4 regions of the Dermacoccus barathri genome follow, and region 1 is predicted to be linked to each of the others. Evidence: riboswitches for the same ligand, from Rfam matches in the RefSeq annotation. Region 1 holds a riboswitch; each other region holds the start of a gene.
The links. A riboswitch is a leader RNA that binds a small molecule or an ion and turns the genes downstream of it on or off. The one in region 1 is predicted to bind cobalamin.

Region 2: linked by a shared signal. The riboswitch ahead of cobN (cobaltochelatase subunit CobN) and the one ahead of IM689_RS09645 (prenyltransferase/squalene oxidase repeat-containing protein) in region 1 are both predicted to bind cobalamin.
Region 3: linked by a shared signal. The riboswitch ahead of IM689_RS12350 (VWA domain-containing protein) and the one ahead of IM689_RS09645 (prenyltransferase/squalene oxidase repeat-containing protein) in region 1 are both predicted to bind cobalamin.
Region 4: linked by a shared signal. The riboswitch ahead of IM689_RS06855 (energy-coupling factor ABC transporter permease) and the one ahead of IM689_RS09645 (prenyltransferase/squalene oxidase repeat-containing protein) in region 1 are both predicted to bind cobalamin.

The regions. Positions count from the first base shown of each region.
Region 1 is NZ_JADCTK010000004.1:353,523-358,065, reverse strand. It holds gene IM689_RS09650 (penicillin-binding transpeptidase domain-containing protein) at 1-1,819, shown strand, start outside; cobalamin riboswitch at 1,839-1,979, shown strand; gene IM689_RS09645 (prenyltransferase/squalene oxidase repeat-containing protein) at 2,080-3,471, shown strand; gene IM689_RS09640 (hypothetical protein) at 3,449-4,543, shown strand, end outside.
Region 2 is NZ_JADCTK010000006.1:169,728-174,270, forward strand. It holds gene cobN (cobaltochelatase subunit CobN) at 1-3,168, opposite strand, end outside; cobalamin riboswitch at 3,227-3,350, opposite strand; gene IM689_RS12325 (cobalamin biosynthesis protein CobG) at 3,362-4,471, shown strand; gene IM689_RS12330 (precorrin-8X methylmutase) at 4,468-4,543, shown strand, end outside.
Region 3 is NZ_JADCTK010000006.1:176,289-180,831, reverse strand. It holds gene cobO (cob(I)yrinic acid a,c-diamide adenosyltransferase) at 1-56, opposite strand, end outside; gene IM689_RS12350 (VWA domain-containing protein) at 56-2,167, opposite strand; cobalamin riboswitch at 2,164-2,339, opposite strand; gene cbiE (precorrin-6y C5,15-methyltransferase (decarboxylating) subunit CbiE) at 2,431-3,660, shown strand; gene IM689_RS12340 (cobalt-precorrin-4/precorrin-4 C(11)-methyltransferase) at 3,657-4,409, shown strand; gene cobJ (precorrin-3B C(17)-methyltransferase) at 4,437-4,543, opposite strand, start outside.
Region 4 is NZ_JADCTK010000003.1:249,631-254,173, reverse strand. It holds gene IM689_RS06870 (energy-coupling factor ABC transporter ATP-binding protein) at 1-458, opposite strand, end outside; gene cbiQ (cobalt ECF transporter T component CbiQ) at 455-1,234, opposite strand; gene IM689_RS06860 (energy-coupling factor ABC transporter substrate-binding protein) at 1,237-1,605, opposite strand; gene IM689_RS06855 (energy-coupling factor ABC transporter permease) at 1,602-2,348, opposite strand; cobalamin riboswitch at 2,383-2,506, opposite strand; gene IM689_RS06850 (DUF3151 domain-containing protein) at 2,597-2,998, shown strand; gene IM689_RS06845 (response regulator transcription factor) at 3,246-4,226, shown strand; gene IM689_RS06840 (adenylosuccinate synthase) at 4,381-4,543, shown strand, end outside.

The sequences.
Region 1 (4,543 bases):
GCGGATCCTCGCTGCCGACGGTACCGTTCTCGTCGGGAACGGTTCGACGACGACGCTGACGATCTCGCCGCAGGCCCTCGCGCGTGACGACGCGCCGAAGGTCATCGCGCGCGTCGCCTCGGCCATCGGCCGGGATCCGCTGAGCCTCTTGGCGCGGACGAAGGCGTGCGGGACGAAGGGCGCCGCGCCGTCGCCGGTCTGCTTCGCCGGGCATCCCTTCGAGGCGGTGCCGATCGCCTCCGACGTCGAGGCGTCGGCTGCGAACGCGCTGCTCGAGCGCCCCGAGGCCTACCCCGGCATCGCGGTGCGACCGACAGCGACCCGAACCTACGGCTCCCGCGGCGACTCCCTCGCCCAGGTGGCCGGTTACCTCACGGCAGCGACAGCCGACGACACCGGCGTCTCGAGCTCGGGGTCGGGTGTGCCGACGTTGCTCGGCCGCACGGGTGTCGAGAAGCAGTACGACGCCGTCCTGCGCGGACGCGACGGCAAGCGCTCCACCGCCATCGGCCCCGACGGCACGGCGCAACGTCAGGTGGCGGACGTGCCGCCGGTGGCGGGCCAGGACGTCGTCACCTCGATCCGCCCTGACGTGCAGGACGCCGCGGCGAAGGCCCTCGCCGACGGCATCGCCGCAGCCCGGAAGCGCGGGCAAAAGGCCGGTTCGGGAAGCGTCGTTGTCCTCGAGGCGGACAGCGGCAACGTCGTCGCCATGACGAACCAGCCCACCTACGACCCGTCCGTGTGGAACGGCGGCGTGACGCAGGCCGAGTACGACTCGCTGCTCGACACGAGGGCCGGCGACCCGCTGACCAACCGAGCCACGTCCGTGGCCGGCCCACCCGCGTCGACGTTCAAGGTGTTCTCCCTCTTCGCCGCGGCCCAGACCGGCGTGGACCCGAACGGCTCGTACTCCTGCCCGTCGTCGGTCATGATCGGCAACCGCTCCTACAGCAACTTCGAGTCGCAGGCGCACGGCACGATCGACATCCCGAAGGCGCTCGAGGTCTCCTGCGACACCGTTTTCTACCGGTGGGCGTACGACGCCTGGGTCAAGGCCGGGGGAGTGAAGGCGTCCACCGACGCTCCCGACCCGTACACCAGCGTGGCCCGCGAGTTCGGATACGGCGCGCGAACCGGGGTTGACCTGCCCGCGGAGGCGAGCGGCTCCCTTCCCGACCGCGCGACGAAGCGCCGTGAGTGGGAGGCGACGAAGGCGGCGTCCTGCAGGCGGGCGAAGAGCGGCTACCCGGAGATCACCGACAAGGACCGTGCTTCGTATCTCACGCAGGTGGCCAAGGAGAACTGCACGAGTGGCTACGTCGTACGCGCCGGTGACGCGGTGAACTTCGCGATCGGCCAGGGTGACGTCGCCGCGACGCCGATGCAGGTGGCCACGTCCTTCGCCGCGCTCGCGACGAACGGTCGTGTGCCGACGCCCCGCGTCGCCGTGGCAACCGCGCGTTCGGACGGCAGCGCTCGCACGGCGCTCCCGTCGCCCGAGGCCCGTACCCTCAGCCTCGATGCCCGGATGTACGCCCGTGAACTCGAGGGGCTCAAACGGGCGGTCTCGACGGGGACGGCCTCCGAGGCCTTCCGAGGCTTCGACCTCGACGCGCACGCCGTCTACGGCAAGACAGGGACGGCCGAGGTCTACGGCAAGCACGCCACCGCGTGGTTCGCCTCGTTCGGCGGGGCAGACGAGGACGGCAAGCGCTACGTCGTCGTCGTTCGGGTCGACGAAGGAGGCGAGGGTGGACGGACCGCCGCACCCATCGCGCGCTCCGTCTGGGACGCGCTCGTCAGGCGCTCTCGCTGAGACGAGGGCGCACGGCGGCTGGTGATAGCCTGGATGCGATCTTCGGCTCGTGCCGGAGAGCCGAGAACGAGGGGAAGCCGGTCGAATTCCGGCGCTGACCCGCAGCCGTAGATCAGTCCGCTGATGAGCCGGAATGCCTCGTCTCGGCTGTGTCTGATCACATCTGCCTCATCACACCCGTCGAGGTCAGCGGGAGAGGCCCGGCTCGTCGTTCGAGCAGGGTGTCGCCCACCGGCCACGCACCTGCCCGGAAGGTCATCATGACGACCCACCTGCGTCGCGCCGGAGTCACCAGCGCCGCCCTCGTCGCTCTCGCTGCCGCAGCCTCGGCGCCCGCCACTGCCGCTCCCGCGACGGGAAGCGACGCCGCGGCATCCTTCCTTGCCGGGCAGTTCGCCGCAGGCCGCCACGAGCTCAGCTCCACCTACTCGGGTCAGACCTACCTCGACGCGGGCCTTTCCGCCGACGGCATCCTGGCCCTTACGTCGGCCGGTGTTGCGGGCAACGAAGCCGGTGCCGCCACGACAGCGTTCGCCAAGGGTGTGGGTGACTACGCCGTGCCGGGCACCGACGTGTACGCGGGAGCTGTGGCGAAGTCCCTCATCGTCGCGAAGGCACAGGGGCAGAACCCGCGCGCGTTCGGCGGCGTCGACCTCGTCTCGAAGCTGCAGGGCCTCGAGGAGCCGAGCGGCCGCTTCTCCGACGTCTCGGCCTACGGCGACTACTCGAACGCCGTCACCCAGTCCCTCGCCGTCATCGCGCTGCAGAAGGCCGGCGCGCCCGCTGACGCGAAGGCCACGAACTACCTCCTCTCGCTGCGCTGCAATGACGGCGGATTCCGCTTGGCCGACGACGGTTCGGCGTGCGTCTCCGACCCCGACGCCACGTCGTTCGCCGTGCAGGCGCTCGCCGCCGCCGGCGGTCACGGCGCCGACGTGACGAAGGCCGTGAACTTCCTCGCCACGAAGCAGAACGCCGACGGTGGCGTCGCCGGCGGAACGGGCACGACCACCCCCAACGCCAACTCGACGGGCCTCGCGGCGGTGGCGTTCACCCTCGGCGGTCAGGACGCGCGCGCTGTTAAGGCGCAGTCGTTCGTCGCCTCGCTGCAGTACGGCTGCTCGTTCCCTGCCGCTGTGCGTGGCGCCATCGCGTACGACCGCACCGCGTTCGCGGCGATGAAGAGCGCCGGTGCCTCCGGCAAGCTCGCCGGCAACGAGACCCGCGCCACGTCCCAGGGTCTCTACGCGTTCACGAGGGCGCCCCTCGTCTCGTTGACGAAGGGTGGCGCCACCGCGACTCCCGCCATCTCGTGCTCCTCCGAGCCCACGTCGTCGCCCAGCACCTCGACGTCCACGACGAGCGCGCCGAAGCCGACGAGCACCTCGTCGAGCAACTCGACGTCCACCTCCGCCACGCCGGCTCCCACGAGCACCACGAGCACGGATGCCACCGCAGCGCCGACCTCGACGACGAGCCCGAGCGCGCCGTCCACGTCCACGGTGCCGCAGTCGACGTCGACGACGCCCGCCACCGGCCCGATCGTGAACACCGACAAGGTCTCGGACAACACCGTGCCGTTCGGCTTCGCCTTCGGCGCCGTCATCCTCGTCACCGCGGGAGGTGCCGTTGCGTACGCGCGTCGCCGCTGATCTCGCGCGCCTCGGCGCACCGGTTCTCGTCGGCGCCTCGGCCCTCGCGGGCCTCGGTGCCGTGACGACGGGTGCCGCAGCGCCCGCGTCCGCTGCGGGTGCGTGCACGAGTGCGACGAGCGGCGTGACCGTCGTCGTCCAGTTCCCGAGCGGCTCGGCCACCGGCTGCGCGCCGGGTAGTCCGGGCACGGCGCTCCAGGCGCTGCGGGCCGCCGGGTTCTCGACGACCGGTTCCACGCAGTACCACGACGGCGTGCTCTGCGGCGTCAACGGGTACCCGTCGAGTTCGCCGTGCCGGATGCCTCCGCCGAACGCCTACTGGACGGTCTTCAGCGCCAAGCGCGGCGGCTCGTGGAACTACTCGAACCTCGGTGTCGCCTCGCTGCCCGCCACCCCGGGCGGAGTCGTCGGATTCCGCTTCGGCAGCGGCACCGCGCCGTCCGTGCCCGTTCCTGCTGCGATCACGTCGCCGAAGCCGAGCACGACGAAGCCCACGACATCGACTCCGAGGCCCAGCTCGCCCAAGCCGAGCAGCACGAAGCCGACCACGTCGCAGCCGAAGCCGCCGAGTTCGAAGCCCTCGTCCAAGCCGTCCTCGACGAAGGCCGGCTCCACGTCGGCTGCGCCGAAACCGACGCCGAGCAAGCCTTCCTCGACGGCGGGTTCGACGAGCAGCCCCCAGCCGACCACCTCGGGATCGAAGCCGGGCCAGGGCGCCACGTCGACTCCCACGGTCAAGGCAACGGCCCTCGTGACGAAGGACGGGAAGCCACTCAAGGTCATCACCTTCAGTGACGGCTCGTCGACGACGCTCGATGCGAACTCGAGCGATGCCAAGAAGTACAAGGTCGGTGTGAAGAAGAAGGGCGCCACGCCCGCCGCCACCAAGATGACGGGCACGAAGGTGCCCCAGCCGAAGAACACTGCTCACCCGAGCATCTCGACGTCGGGCAGTGTGCCCGGTCTCGCCGTGCCGGAGAAGAAGAGCTCAGGCAGCAACAACCTTCCGGGCATCATCGCCGGCGTCGGTGTGCTCGGCGTCGCAGCCGTGGGAGCCGGATACGCGGCACGC
Region 2 (4,543 bases), on a different contig from region 1:
GAGGATGTCCGACTCGCGGTTGTCGACGTTCTTCGCCGCCACCTTGATGCGGCGGTAGTTGCGCTCCATGTCGTCGCGGGCCGGAGCGCCGTCGAGGTCGCGGCCGTACGCGTAGCCGCCCCAGGTCGTGTACACCTCGGCGAGGTCGGCGTCGCTGCGCCAGTTGCCCGAGTCCATGACCTGCAGCAGACCGGCCCCGTAGGAGCCCGGCTTCGAACCGAACACGCGCGTGCGAGCACGGCGCTCGTCGCCGTGGGCCACGACGTCGGCGCGGGCGTGGGCGCGCACGAAGTTCATGTCGTCGGGTTCGTCGAGGTCGACGACGAGGCGGACGGCGTCGTCCAGCATCGCGATGACGTGCGGGAACGCGTCACGGAAGAAGCCCGAGATGCGCACCGTGACGTCGATGCGGGGCCGGCCGAGGTCGTCGAGCGGGATCGGCTCGAGGCCGACGACGCGGCGGGACTGCTCGTCCCAGGTCGGCGTGACGCCCAGCAGGGCGAGGATCTCGCCGATGTCGTCGCCGCTCGTCCGCATCGCCGAGGTGCCCCACGCGGACAAGCCCACGGACTCGGGCCACTCGCCGTGCTCGTCGCGGTACTTCGCGAGCAGCGAGTCGGCCATGGCCGTGCCCGTCTCGTACGCGAGACGGCTCGGAATGGCCTTGGGGTCGACCGAGTAGAAGTTGCGGCCCGTCGGCAGCACGTTGACGAGGCCGCGCAGCGGCGAGCCGCTCGGCCCGGCGGGCGTGTACCCACCGTCGAGGGCATGGAGGACAGCCGTCAGCTCGTCAGGCGTCTGAGCGAGGCGGGGTACGACCTGGGTTGCAGCGAACGTCAGCGAGGCCTCGACGCCCGAGCGGTCGACGTCGGCCAGACCGTCGAGTTGCTCCGCGACGATGGAGGACACCGCGTCGGCGGACCATCCCGCCTGCGCCAAGGCACTGACGAGGGCGTGTGCCCGCTCCTGCGCGGCGTCCGTCGCGGTGCGATCGGTGCTCGTCACCTCGAGTCCGAGGGAGGTCCGCAAGCCGGGAACACCGTCACCACCGCCGCCGAACAGCTGGCGGGACTGGAGCATCGCCACGACGAGGTTGACGAGTTCGTCGCCCTCCGGCGCGCGCCCGAGAACGTGCAGACCGTCACGGATCTGGACGTCCTTGATCTCGCACAGCCACCCGTCGACGTGCATGACGAACTCGTCGAAGTCGTCCTCGTCCGGCTGCTCGTCGAGACCGAGGTCGTGGTGCAGCTCCGCTGCCCGAATGAGGGTCCAGATCTCACCGCGAAGCGCGGGCGCCTTCGCCGGGTCCATGACCGAGACGTTTCCGTACTCGTCGAGCAGCTGCTCGAGGCGCGCGATGTCACCGTACCCCTCGGCGCGGGCCATCGGCGGCACGAGGTGATCGACGATCGTCGCGTGCGCTCGGCGCTTGGCCTCGGTGCCCTCACCCGGATCGTTGACGAGGAACGGGTAGATGAGCGGCAGGCTGCCGAGGGCCGCGTCCGTGCCGCAGGAGGCCGACATCCCGAGGCTCTTGCCCGGCATCCATTCGAGGTTGCCGTGCTTGCCCATGTGGACGACGGCGTGCGCGCCGAACTCCTCCTCGAGCCAGCGGTAGGTGGCGAGGTAGTGGTGCGTGGGCGGAAGGTCGGGGTCGTGGTAGATGGCGATCGGGTTCTCGCCGAACCCGCGCGGCGGCTGGACGAGGATGACGAGGTTGCCGCTGCGCATGGCCGCCGCGACGATGTCACCGTCGGGGTTCTCCTGGCGGTCGACGAAGAGCTCACCGGGCGCTTCTCCCCAGTGCTCGCGCATCGCGTCGGTGAGGTCGCTCGGTAGCGCGTCGAACCAACGGCGGTAGGTCGCGGCAGGGATACGGACGTGGGCGTCGCCGAGCTGAGCATCCGTCAGCCAGTCCGGATCCTGCCCGCCAGCGGCGATGAGGGCGTGGATGAGCGCGTTGCCTGCTGTGGTGTCCGGGTGCTCGTCGTCGACGGGTGCGACGCCGTGCTCCCCGCCGACACCGTCGAGCCCGGGAATGGCACCGGGCTCGCCGAGGTCGTAGCCCGCGTCACGCATGGCGCGCAACAACCGAATGGTCGAGACAGGCGTGTCGAGGCCCACGGCGTTACCGATGCGGGAGTGCTTCGTCGGGTACGCCGACAGCACGACGGCGATGCGGCGCTCGGACGGCGCGAGCCGACGCAGGCGGGCGTGGCCGAGCACGATGCCGGCGACACGTGCGCAGCGCTCCGGGTCGGCGACGTAGGTGGCGAGACCGTCCTCGTCGAACTCCTTGAAGGAGAACGGCACCGAGATGATGCGCCCGTCGAACTCGGGCACGGCGACCTGGGTCGCCACGTCGAGCGGCGTCATGCCGTCGTCGGAGTCGAGCCAGTCCTCACGCCCCCAGGTGAGGCACAGCCCCTGGACGATCGGCACGTCGAGCGCGGCCAACGCCTGAACGTCCCAACTCTCGTCGTCCTCACCGGCGCCGGCGCTGGCCGGACGCGTGCCGCCCGCGGCGAGCACCGTGGTGACGAGTGCGTCGTAGCGACGCAGGTGCTCGAGCAACTCGGCTTCGGGGTCGCGCAGCGACGACACGAAAACCGGTTCGCCGACACCCCCCGCGGCATCGAGAGCATCGGCCAGGGCGTGGACGTAGGCGACGTTGTCCGCGACGTACTGGGCTCGGTAGAAGAGCACTCCGGCCCGGGGCCCCTCAGGCGTGGGAGCTTCCGGGCGCTCGAGGACACCCCACGACGGGGTCGTGACCGGCGGGTCGAAGCCCTCACCGGTGAGCAGAAGGGTGTCGCTGAGGAAGGCGTGCAGTGACGCGAGGTTCCTCGCGCCACCCTGAGCAAGGTAGTCGTGGGCCTGGCGGGCGACGCCGGGCGGGGTGGTCGAGCACTCGATGAGCGCCGCATTCGGCTCCTGCTCGCCGCCGAGGACGACGACCGGGACACCTGACGCAGCGAGGGCGTCGAAGCCGTCGAAGAGGTCCTGTGGTCCGCCGAGAAGGCGCACGACGACGATGTCAGCTCCGTCGGTGACCTCGCCGATCGGGCGCGGCCGGGCCGGGTTGGCGATGGCGTAGTCCGCACCGCTGGAGCGCGCGCTGCGCAGGTCCGTGTCGGAGGTTGAGATCAGGGCAATACGAGCCATCAGGCGCTCCTTCGTGAGTGTCCGCGCTCACGTCGACGTCGTGGACTCTCCCGGGTTCCCCGGCGAGCCGGTCGCGGCGGCGTTCCTGACTTGCACGAGGGCTCACAGTGGCGGGACCGTCCCGGATTCACACCGGGTTCCGCAGCTCACGACCAGCCCCGACCCTACCTGGCTTACCCCTATGCTGGGCGCCGTGCCGTCCCGCCAGATTCACGATCGCTGCCCCGGAGTCCTGCGACCGTTCGCAGCCGACGACGGCGCCATCGTCCGGCTGCGACTTCCTGGGGGACGCACCGACATAACGGAATTGGTCGACATCTCCGCTCTCGCCGAGGAATTCGGGGCACCCTTCGTCCAGCTGACGTCACGCGGCAACCTTCAGCTTCGTAGCCTGCCCGAGCCTCTACCTGAGGCCTTCGTCCGGACGGTGGAGCGACTGGGGTTGCTTCCCTCGGCCACCCACGAGCGAGTTCGTAACATCGTCGCCGATCCGTCGCCCGAACTCGACTGGCTCGTTAGCGAACTCGATGACCGACTGCAGCGGGACGACGCCCTCGCCACGCTTCCGGGACGGTGGCTCTTCGCACTCTCCGACGAGACGGGCTCTTCGCTGGACGCGCCGTACGACGTGGCGTTCCAACAGTTCTCGCCCACATCCGGTCGCCTCCTCGCCGGCCGACAGTCGCGCCCCTGCTCCCCCGCCGAGGCCGTGAGCGCTCTGCTCGACGTGGCGAACCGGTTCCTCGCCGTCCGAGAGTCGGAGGCCGTGTGGAACCTGCGTGATCTGCCCGCCAACTCCCCGGTGTTCGACGGCTTCGACGATGACGACGATGGAGGCGGTGACACCACTACCGCTGAGCACGGGCGAGGCTCCGACCCGACGGGCGTGAGCAGCGTGGAGCTCACCGAACTCGGAGTACCTCTCGGCTTTCTCACTCCCGTCCTGGCCGACGCGTTGGTCGCGACCCTCGGCTCGTCGGCACGGATCGTCGTGACGCCGCACCGGAGCCTCGTCCTACCCGCCGACACGTCGCCCGAGGCGCTCGATGAACTGATTGCGGCCGGATTCCACTGCGCGACGGATCCGCGACGCCGTGTGACGGCCTGCATCGGCGCGCCATTCTGCCGCCGCACCGACTCCCCCACCGTCGAGATCGCCCGCACAACCCCCGCCCCCGAGGCCGACGGACGCCTTCACATCGTGGGCTGCGAACGAGCCTGCGGCCGACCGACTTCCACCCACACCCTCGTCGTGGCGCCGCGCAGCGCCGACGACGTGGCCGACGCACGAGGTGACCGATGACGACGCCCCCCACCCGCCGGTATGCGTACGAACGTGACGGGCAGGCGATCTACCGAGAGTCGTTCGCGACCA
Region 3 (4,543 bases), on a different contig from region 1:
CGCTGACGGGTCGTGAGGCCGTCGTCCGGAGTGCTGGGGGTCTGTCCCTGGGGCATCAGGCTGCCTTCCCGTTCGAGGTGCGCGGCGTCGCCGCGGGAGCGATGGCGTCGATGAGGCCGGTGGCCGAGACCTGCTCGAGGGGTACGTGACGGGCCAGCATCCGCTGGGCGAGCTGCCCCGCGAGGCCGAGTCGGAAGCGTCCCGATTCGCAGTCGACGACGATCGTCTCGACGTCGAGGGAGTGCCACCTATCGGCCACGTCGAAGGCTCGCTCGAGGGCGCGCTCGCCGCTCGTCGCGCGGCCGTCGGTGACGAGCACGAGCAGGGGACGTCGGTTCGGGTCGCGCAGCCGCTCGATGCGCAGCACGTCCGCCGCTTCGAGCAGGCCCTCCGCGACAGGGGTGCGCCCGCCGTGCGGAACGTCGGCGAGCAGGGTCGCGGCTCGGTCGACGGAGGAGGTCGGCGGCAGGACGAGGCGGGCACCGTCGCCGGCGAACGTCACGAGGCCAACCTTGTCGCGACGCTCGTAGGCGTCGAGCAAGAGCGAGAGCACGGCGGTCTTGACCTCGCTCATCCGCTTGCGTGCGGCCATCGAGCCCGAGGCATCCACGCAGAAGAGGACGAGGTTGGATTCACGGCCCATGATCCGCGCATGGCGCAGGTCCGCCGGTTCGACGAGGAGCCCCGAGCCGGGCTCGGCCTTCCGTGCTACTTGCCGCACGGCCGCTTCGCGGACCGTCGCGAGGAGGTGGACCTTGCCCTCACGATCGGGGCGTACACCGACGACGCGGCCCGTCGTCGTTTCGGCGCGGCTGCGTCGTCCGGCCTCACCTCGACCGATGCTCGACAGTTCGAAGCGCTGTGGGCGGTAGGGGGCGCCGACCGATGCCGTCGCGACGGGTGCGGCCGCGTTCTGCGGTTCGTCCTGTGTATCGGCAGGGCTCTGTTCCGCCTCTGTCTCGGCGTGCGTGTCGTGCGAGGACGTGGGTGACTGCTCGTCACGCGGGCTGTCGTCCTGGGCAGGCGGCGGTTGAGGAGAATCGGCGCTTGGCCCGTCAGTCGCTTCGCTTTCGTCGGTGGCCTCGGAGTCGGACGGCTCCTCGTCGTCGGGCCCCTGCGGCTCATCGTCGGGATCGTCGCCACCCTCGGGCGGCGGGGGCGGTTCCTCGTCGAGCAGCCGATCGAGAAGGTCTTCGTCCAGGCCGGGCGGGTCGAAGGGGCCGCGGCGTCGGCGGTGTGCGAGCGCAAGGACGGCCGCTGCGCGGATGTCCTCACGCTCGACGGCGTCGGCGCCACGCCACGCGGCGTGCGCACTGGCCGTTCGCGCGATGACGATGTCGGCACGCATCCCGTCGACGTCGAAGCCGGCACACACGCGGGCGATGGTGCGCAGCGCCCACGGGGAAAGGACAACCCCTCCGACATGCTCCTGGGCCGCGGCGATGCGCTCTCGCAGGCGAGCCTGATGGCCCGCGAATCGTTCGAGGAACGCATCGGGGTTCGCGTCGAAGGCGAGTCGACGCGTGACGACTTCGGCGCGGACCTCGGGGTCACGCGAGGCAGCGACGTCGACGGAGAGACCGAAACGGTCGAGCAGCTGGGGGCGTAGTTCGCCCTCCTCGGGGTTCATCGTGCCGACGAGAACGAAACGGGCTGCGTGCGTCACCGACATGCCGTCACGCTCGACCGTATTGCTACCCATCGCCGATGCGTCGAGAAGGAGATCGACGAGGTGGTCGTGCAGGAGGTTGACCTCGTCGACGTAGAGCAACCCCCGGTTGGCCTCGGCGAGAAGACCGGGACGGAACTCGGCGCTGCCGGCGCCCAAGGCCCGGGCCAGATCGAGCGAGCCACTGACTCGGTCGTCGCCGGCGCCGACGGGAAGTTCGACAAGGCGGACCGGGCGACTCGTGGCGTCACCGTCGGCGTCGTGAGGGCCGTCGGGGCAGTTCGGCTCCGGGGTCCGCGGGTCGCAGCTGTAGCGGCATCGGGCGACGACGTCGATCCGGGGGAGCACGTCGACGAGCCCGCGCACGATGGTCGACTTGGCCGTGCCCTTCTCGCCGCGAACGAGCACACCACCGATGGCCGGTGAGATCGTCGTCAGCACGAGAGCCAGTTCGAGGTCGTCTGCGCCGACGACGGCCGTGAAGGGATAACGGGACATCACGAATCCTCCTGGCAAGTGACCACGCTTGCCGTACGAGATGCCACGGCTCGTGCACGTGGCAGGTGATGACGACGTCCTGGCTCGCTTCGAAGGGAAGCTCACAGTGGCGGGACCGCTCCGGATTCTCACCGGTATTCCTCGTCATGCAACCGGGAGACATCATGGCAGACGCGCGCGCCGTGGTGGTGTCCGGGCCGATCCGAGGTTTCGCGTCCCTCAGGGCCGCCGTCGGTGCCCAGCCTTGTCGTAGGGTGTCGGCCATGATCGAGGTCGTGGGCATCGGGGACGACGGGTGGAGTGGTCTCTCTGAAGCCACACGGAACCTCGTGGGACGGGCCGACACCGTCATCGGAAGCCCACGTCAGCTCGACCTGCTGCCGTCGATGGGACAGCAGGAACGGCGACCCCTGCCGTCTCCGCTGCGCGACAAACTGCAGTCGCTTGTCGGCGAATCAAGCAGGAACACAGTCGTTCTCGCGTCCGGAGACCCGTTGTTGTCGGGCATCGGAACGACGCTGATCAAGGCAGTTGGTCGGGAGGCGGTGCGTGTCCACCCGGCGCTCTCGTCGGAGGCGCTGGCCCGCGCTCGGATGGGGTGGTCGGCGGAGTCCGTCGACGTCGTCACCCTCGTCGGCCGATCCACGGACCGCTTCCTTCCGTTCGTCACCCCGGGCTCCCGTCTCGTCCTGCTCTGTTCGGACGGCGACGGCCCCGCGGAGGTTGCACGCCTCGCCGTGGAGGCAGGCGCCGGAACCGCAAAGCTCACCGCGTGGTGGCACCTCGGTGGCCAGAACGAGGGCTCGAACAGCACCACCTGCGCTGCGTGGGGTGACGAACGCACCCCTGACCTCGTCGTCGTGTGCCTCGAGGTCGGTGTTCTCGACGCCGAGCCACAAGCCCTCGGGCCAGCCCCCGGTCGTGCCGACGACGCTTTTGAGCACGACGGACTCATCACGAAGCGAGACGTGCGTGCCACCGCCCTCGCCCGGCTGCGCCCGTGGCCCGGTCAGGTCCTGTGGGACCTCGGCGCCGGCTCGGGGGCCGTGGGGGTCGAGTGGTGCCTCGCTGCCCCGCGTGCCCGCACGGTCGCCGTAGAGCGCGATCCGGACCGTGCCGCTCGGGTGACGCAGAACGCCGCCCGCTTCGGCGTCTCCTCCCGCGTGGACGTCCACGTCACCAGCACTAGCGCCGCCGTGCGCGACGACGACCTGCCTCGACCGGATGCCGTCTTCCTCGGCGGTGGACTGGATCGTGACGTCCTGGACGCCGCGATCGCAGCGTTGCGGCCCGGTGGTCGTCTCGTCGCCCACGCCGTGACGAGAGAGAGCGAAGCGCTGCTTCACGAGGTACACCGCACGCACGGCGGCTCACTCACCCGCCTTGCCGTCGAACATCTCGAGCCTCTCGGGCGCTTTCACGGCTGGAAGCCTGCCCGTAGCGTCGTTCAGTGGTGCCTGACGCGGCCCCCCAGGTCGAAGGAGTCCGCATGACCGTCCACTTCATCGGTGCCGGTCCGGGAGCGGCCGATCTCCTCACGCTGCGCGCCGTGAACCTGCTCGAGCGCTCGTCGGTGTGCCTGTTCCCCGGCACCTACCTCGACGCGGCCGTGCTCGCTCACCTGCCCGCCGACGCCGAACGTATCGACACGCAACGTCTCGACCTCAACGACATCACGCGCCTCATGGCCGAGGCTCACGCCCGCGGAGCGGACGTCGCGCGGCTGTGCTCGGGCGACCCGTCGATCTACTCGGCTCTCGCCGAGCAAACCCGACGACTCGACGCTCTCGGAGTGCCGTGGGAGGTCTGCCCGGGCGTGCCCGCCTACGCGGCCACAGCCGCCGTCATCGGACGCGAACTCACGGCCCCTGAGGTGACGCAGTCACTCGTGCTCACCCGCGCCCAGCGGGACTCGACGAAGATGCCGCCGGGGGAGGAGCTCACGAACTTCGCCCGCACGGGTGCGACCCTCGCGCTGCACCTCGCGATTCGTCACACCGACCGGTTGTGCGCCGAACTTGCGGAGCACTACGGCATGGAGTGCCCGGTCGTTGTCGGGTACCGCGTGAGTACGCCCGATGAGCTCGTCCTGCGCGGAACGCTGACCTCAATGCCTGCGCTCGTCGCGGAAGCCGGGCTGCGTCAGGCCGCTGTCATCCTCGTCGGCCCCGCGCTCGCGAGCGACGACTTCGTCGAGTCGCACCTCTACAGCGCGTGTCGCGAGCGTCCGACGGGCAACTGACGCTGAACGTCCGTGAGGTGCGGTACCTCAGCTGACGAAGCGCGGCGTCCAGACGCGTCCGTTCTCGGTGACGCGCGTGGAGCTTGCGCCGACGATGACGAGGCACCCCATGTCGATCGTCTCCGGATCCACCT
Region 4 (4,543 bases), on a different contig from region 1:
GCGCCGGCGAGGGCGACGCGTTTGCGCTGGCCGTACGAGAGGTGATGCACGGGGCGGGTGAGCAGCTCGGTGATGCCCAACAGTTCAGCGGTCTCGGCCACCCGCGCACGGACGGCGTCGGGGTCGAGGCCGAGGTTGGTGGGACCGTAGGAGATCTCGGCGTGGACATCGGCGGAGAAGAGCTGATCGTCCGGATCCTGTAGGACGAGCTGCACGGCGCGGCGGTGGGCGGTGAGTGCTGTGCGCTTGAAGCTCAGGGGCGTCTCGTCGACGAGAACCTCGCCGGCGGTGGGCCGCAGGCTGCCGCTCAAGGTCCGCAGGAGCGTCGTCTTGCCCGCACCGTTGGCGCCGATGAGCGCGAGGCGACGGCCCGCCACGACCTCCACGTCGACGTCGCGCAGCACCCACGCGTCGCGGCCGTACCGGACGCTGACCCCGTGCAGGGCGAGCGCACTCATCGGGTCATCACCGCGACGACGCCGAGCGCGAGGACCACGCAAGCGCTGAGGCCGACGAACGGCACTGAGACGTTCTGCGCCCGGGGCGTGACGACGAGCGCGCCGTCGAAGCCGCGCCCTTCGAGCCCTTCGCCGAGACGCTGAGCCCGCACCCAGGCCGTTCGGAGCGTGGCGGAGAGTAGCGATGCGACGCTGGCCCGGGCGATGCGCGGCGACGCGTACCCGAGACGGGCCTCCTGCGTAGCCCGGACGTTGCCTGCCACGTCGAGGAGGACGAAGAGCATCCGGTAGACGAGGCCCGCGATCTCCACCATCGTCGCGGGCACCTTGGCGCGACGGGCCGCCGTCAGGAGGTCGGTCATTGGGGTGGTGAGGGCGAGCAGCATGAGGGCCGAGGCCGCCGCGAGTGAGCGGCCGACCGTCTCGACGGAACGCTCGATAGACGCCGGCGCCGACCAGAACGGGCCGAACGACCACACGGCGTCAGGAGCGGGGTGGCCGATCGACACCGCCGCCACGAGTGCCCCGAGGACGATGAACGTCACCGGCAGCGTGAGAACGCGGGAGGCGAGCCTCGGTTCGACGCGGGCGCCGACGAGGATCGCGACCAGGCAGACCACGACGACGGCGGCGTGGAGCCAGGGCGCCCGCGTCACCATCGCGACGACGAGCAGCCCGAGACTGAGCACCGACTTCTCGAGAACGGAGCGATCGCGCCACCTGTTGCTCCAGGCGGCGCGATCGACGGCCGGGCCGGGGCCCGTCCTGGCTCCCACGGTCAGCTGCTGTGGGTTGTCGACTCGGGGGTGCGTGCGGCGTTCTGCGGGGAGTCGTCGGCGTTCGGCGCCGTTTCCGTCGAACGCTTACGGCGCTCGCGGAACGTGCCGAGCACGAAGCCGAGAATGCCGGCGCCGATGGCGGCCTGCAGCGCGAAGAGGCCTGATTCGACCTCGCCGCCGGGCTGCTCCCAGATCGGCGAGAACCACGGCTCGTAGTCCTTGTTCGAGGCCTCGATCTGCTCGGAGGCAGCGGCGTCCGTTCCGCCGAACTCACCGCCGGAGTGGGTGCCCATGAGCAGGGCGATAGCGAACACGACGGCCGCCAGGGCGAGAAGTGCGACGTTCTTCCACACGGTCGAGCGCTTCATCGGGCACCTCCGGCGGGCGTGTTGAGGGTGTCGTCGGTCGTGGCGGGAGTGTCGGATTCGCCAGGCTCGTCGTCGAAGACATCGCGGCGGCCCTTGCCGAAGCCGAGGCCCTGCAGCTGCGGGCCCGCCCACGAACGCAGGGCGTTCATGAGGAGCACGCCGATGAGGCCCTCAACGATGGCGAGCGGAATCTGAGTGAGCGCGAACAGGCCGAGGAAGCGCGACCATGCGCCGAAGAAGCCGCTCTGGGCGTCGGGGAACGCGATGGCCAGCTGCGTGGCGGTGACGACGTACGTGGCCAGGTCGGCCAGGGCGACGGCGAAGAAGACGGCCACCGAGAACGGCGCCCGGCCCAGGAGACGGTAGGTGCCGTAGGCGACCCACGGCCCGACGATCGCCATGGAGAACACGTTGGCGCCCAACGTCGTCAGGCCGCCGTGCGCGAGCAGCAACGCCTGGAAGATAAGCACGATCGTGCCCAACGCGGCCATGACGGGTGGCTTGAAGATGACGGCGCCCTCACCCGTGCCCGTCGGGTGCGACGAACTGCCCGTGACCGACGGCAGCTTGATGGCCGACAGCACGAACGAGTAGGCACCGACGCCGGCGAGCAGGAGTTTGGAATCAGGGTGTTCACGCGTGATCTGCGTGATGCGGCGGACGCCGTGAACGACGAACGGCGCGGAGACGGCCGTCCAAGCGGCCGCGTGGAGGGGTGGCAAGAAGCCCTCGGCAATATGCATGGCAATGCACCTTCCCGGGATGACGCGTCCCGACAATGCTTCGCCCTCGAGTTCCTGACTCGCGGAAAACCCGCTCACAGTGGCGCGACCGTCCCGGACTCTCACCGGGTTCCTCGATCTTGAGGCGACGACGGGAGCCTAACAGCGGCGAGTTGCGCGGTGGGGGGAGTGGAGGGGGCTTCTTCGATGACGTGAGCGGTGTCACCGCCATGGACGATGTTGTCAGCGCTCGATGTTTGAATGGCGCCATGGACAACCTGCTCGGAATCCCCGAAACCAAGCTCGACGTCGACCCGGCCGCCGAGAAGCTCGACGCCGGCGTCCACCCGCGCGACGTCGCCCGCATGTACCCGGCCAGCTCGCTCGTGTGGGCCCAGCTCGCCGAGGACGCGCTCGACGACGGCGAGGCCGTCGAGGGGTACGCCTACGCCCGCACCGGCTACCACCGCGGGCTCGACTCGCTGCGCAAGGCCGGCTGGCGCGGCCAGGGCCCGGTGCCGTGGGAGCACGAGCCGAACCGCGGCTTCCTGCGTGCACTCGGCGCGCTGAGCAAGGCCGCCGGCGCCATCGGCGAAACCGACGAACAGCGCCGCTGCGCCGACTTCCTGCGCGACTCCTCGGCCACGGGCGCTCGCGAGCTCGGCCTCTGACCAGCTGACCGGGCCCTGGCGCGACGCGCGTTGGTGCTGTTCTCGATTCGTCGTCGAATTGAGGGAACCGAACACCGCGCGTCCGCGTCAGAGGTGTGCGATGGCGCGTTCAGGGAGCGTTCGTCTCCGGGGGACGAGCGAACGAGGGAACAGCGTGCGCATCGTCTGCCACCGTCCACGGTGGAAGGGACGAGGGGGACATGGCCGGGAGGGGTCATGTCCCCCTCGTCTGTCCTAATGTGGACGCGTGAACCGCCTCGCCGTCCTCGGCCTCGACGACCTTGCCGAACAGCTCTACCGCCAGGTGCTGCGCGATCAGGCGCGTCCCGCGTCCGTGTATGCCGCGCGCCTCAACCGGTCCACCGCCGAGATCGACGACGCCACAGAGGCGCTGCGCGCCATGCGGCTCGTCCGGATCAACGAGGAAGGGCTCGTCCAGGCCGACCACCCGCGCGCCGGCCTCGAGCGCATCCTCTCGGCCGAGGAGGCGCGCCTCGCGGAACGCCGCCGAGACCTCGCCCGGCTGCGTGACGCCATCGACGGATTCGCCGGCGACCACCGTGCCGGGCAGGAGCACTCGTTGTCCGACGAGCCCGCCCGCGAGTACATCGACGCCTCCGGCCTCGCCGATGTCATGGAGCACTTGGCCGCCTCGACGTCCGGCCCGATCCGCATGACGCACACCGACGCCGTCGCCTTCACGCCCGACGAGCAGCCCGTCCTGTGTCGCCTCGTCGAGGAGGGGCGCGGGCTCTACGGACTGCACGAGTTCGACGCCGCGAGCAGCCGCACCCTCGAGGTGGCCCAGTGGGCAGCCATGGGGGAGAGTCAGCGCCTCGCCAACCACATCCCGAACGAATTCGTCTGTTACGGCACCGATCTGGTGCTCGCCAACACCGAGTGGGGCGGTGACGAGGGCCGATACGCCGTGCTGCGGGATCCCGTCGTCGTGCGGGCCTTCGTCGAACTGTTCGACCGCCTCTGGGCAGCCTCGACCACCGTCGACGACGGCGTCGACACGACATCGGAGCGTCTCGTCGAGCTCATGCAGGCCGGCCTCAAGGACGAGGCCATCGCCCGCGTGCTCGGCGTCAGTCTGCGCACCGTCCGCCGTCGGATCGCCGCGCTCATGGACGAGTGCGACGTCGAGACACGCTTCCAGCTGGCGGTCGAACTGACCGAGCGCGGAATCGTCGGCTCAGGTCAGCGACGAGGCTCCGGAGCCTGAACGTCCCGATGCCGCAGTGAGCGTCATCACGGCCCCGACGAGGCGAGCGGGTACCCTTGGGCGGTAAGAGTCGACGCCCCGCGCGGGTGTGCCGCACGGCACGCGTCGCGCCCGAGGGCGTCGGCCCAGCAGCAACCAAAGGCAGTTGATCCGCATGCCGGCAATCGTGCTCGTCGGTGCCCAGTGGGGCGACGAAGGCAAGGGCAAGGCCACCGACCTCCTCGGAAGTCGCATCGACTACGTCGTGAAGTTCAACGGCGGTAACAACGCCGGCCACACCGTCGTCGTGGGCGGCGAGAAGTACGCCCTGCACCTGT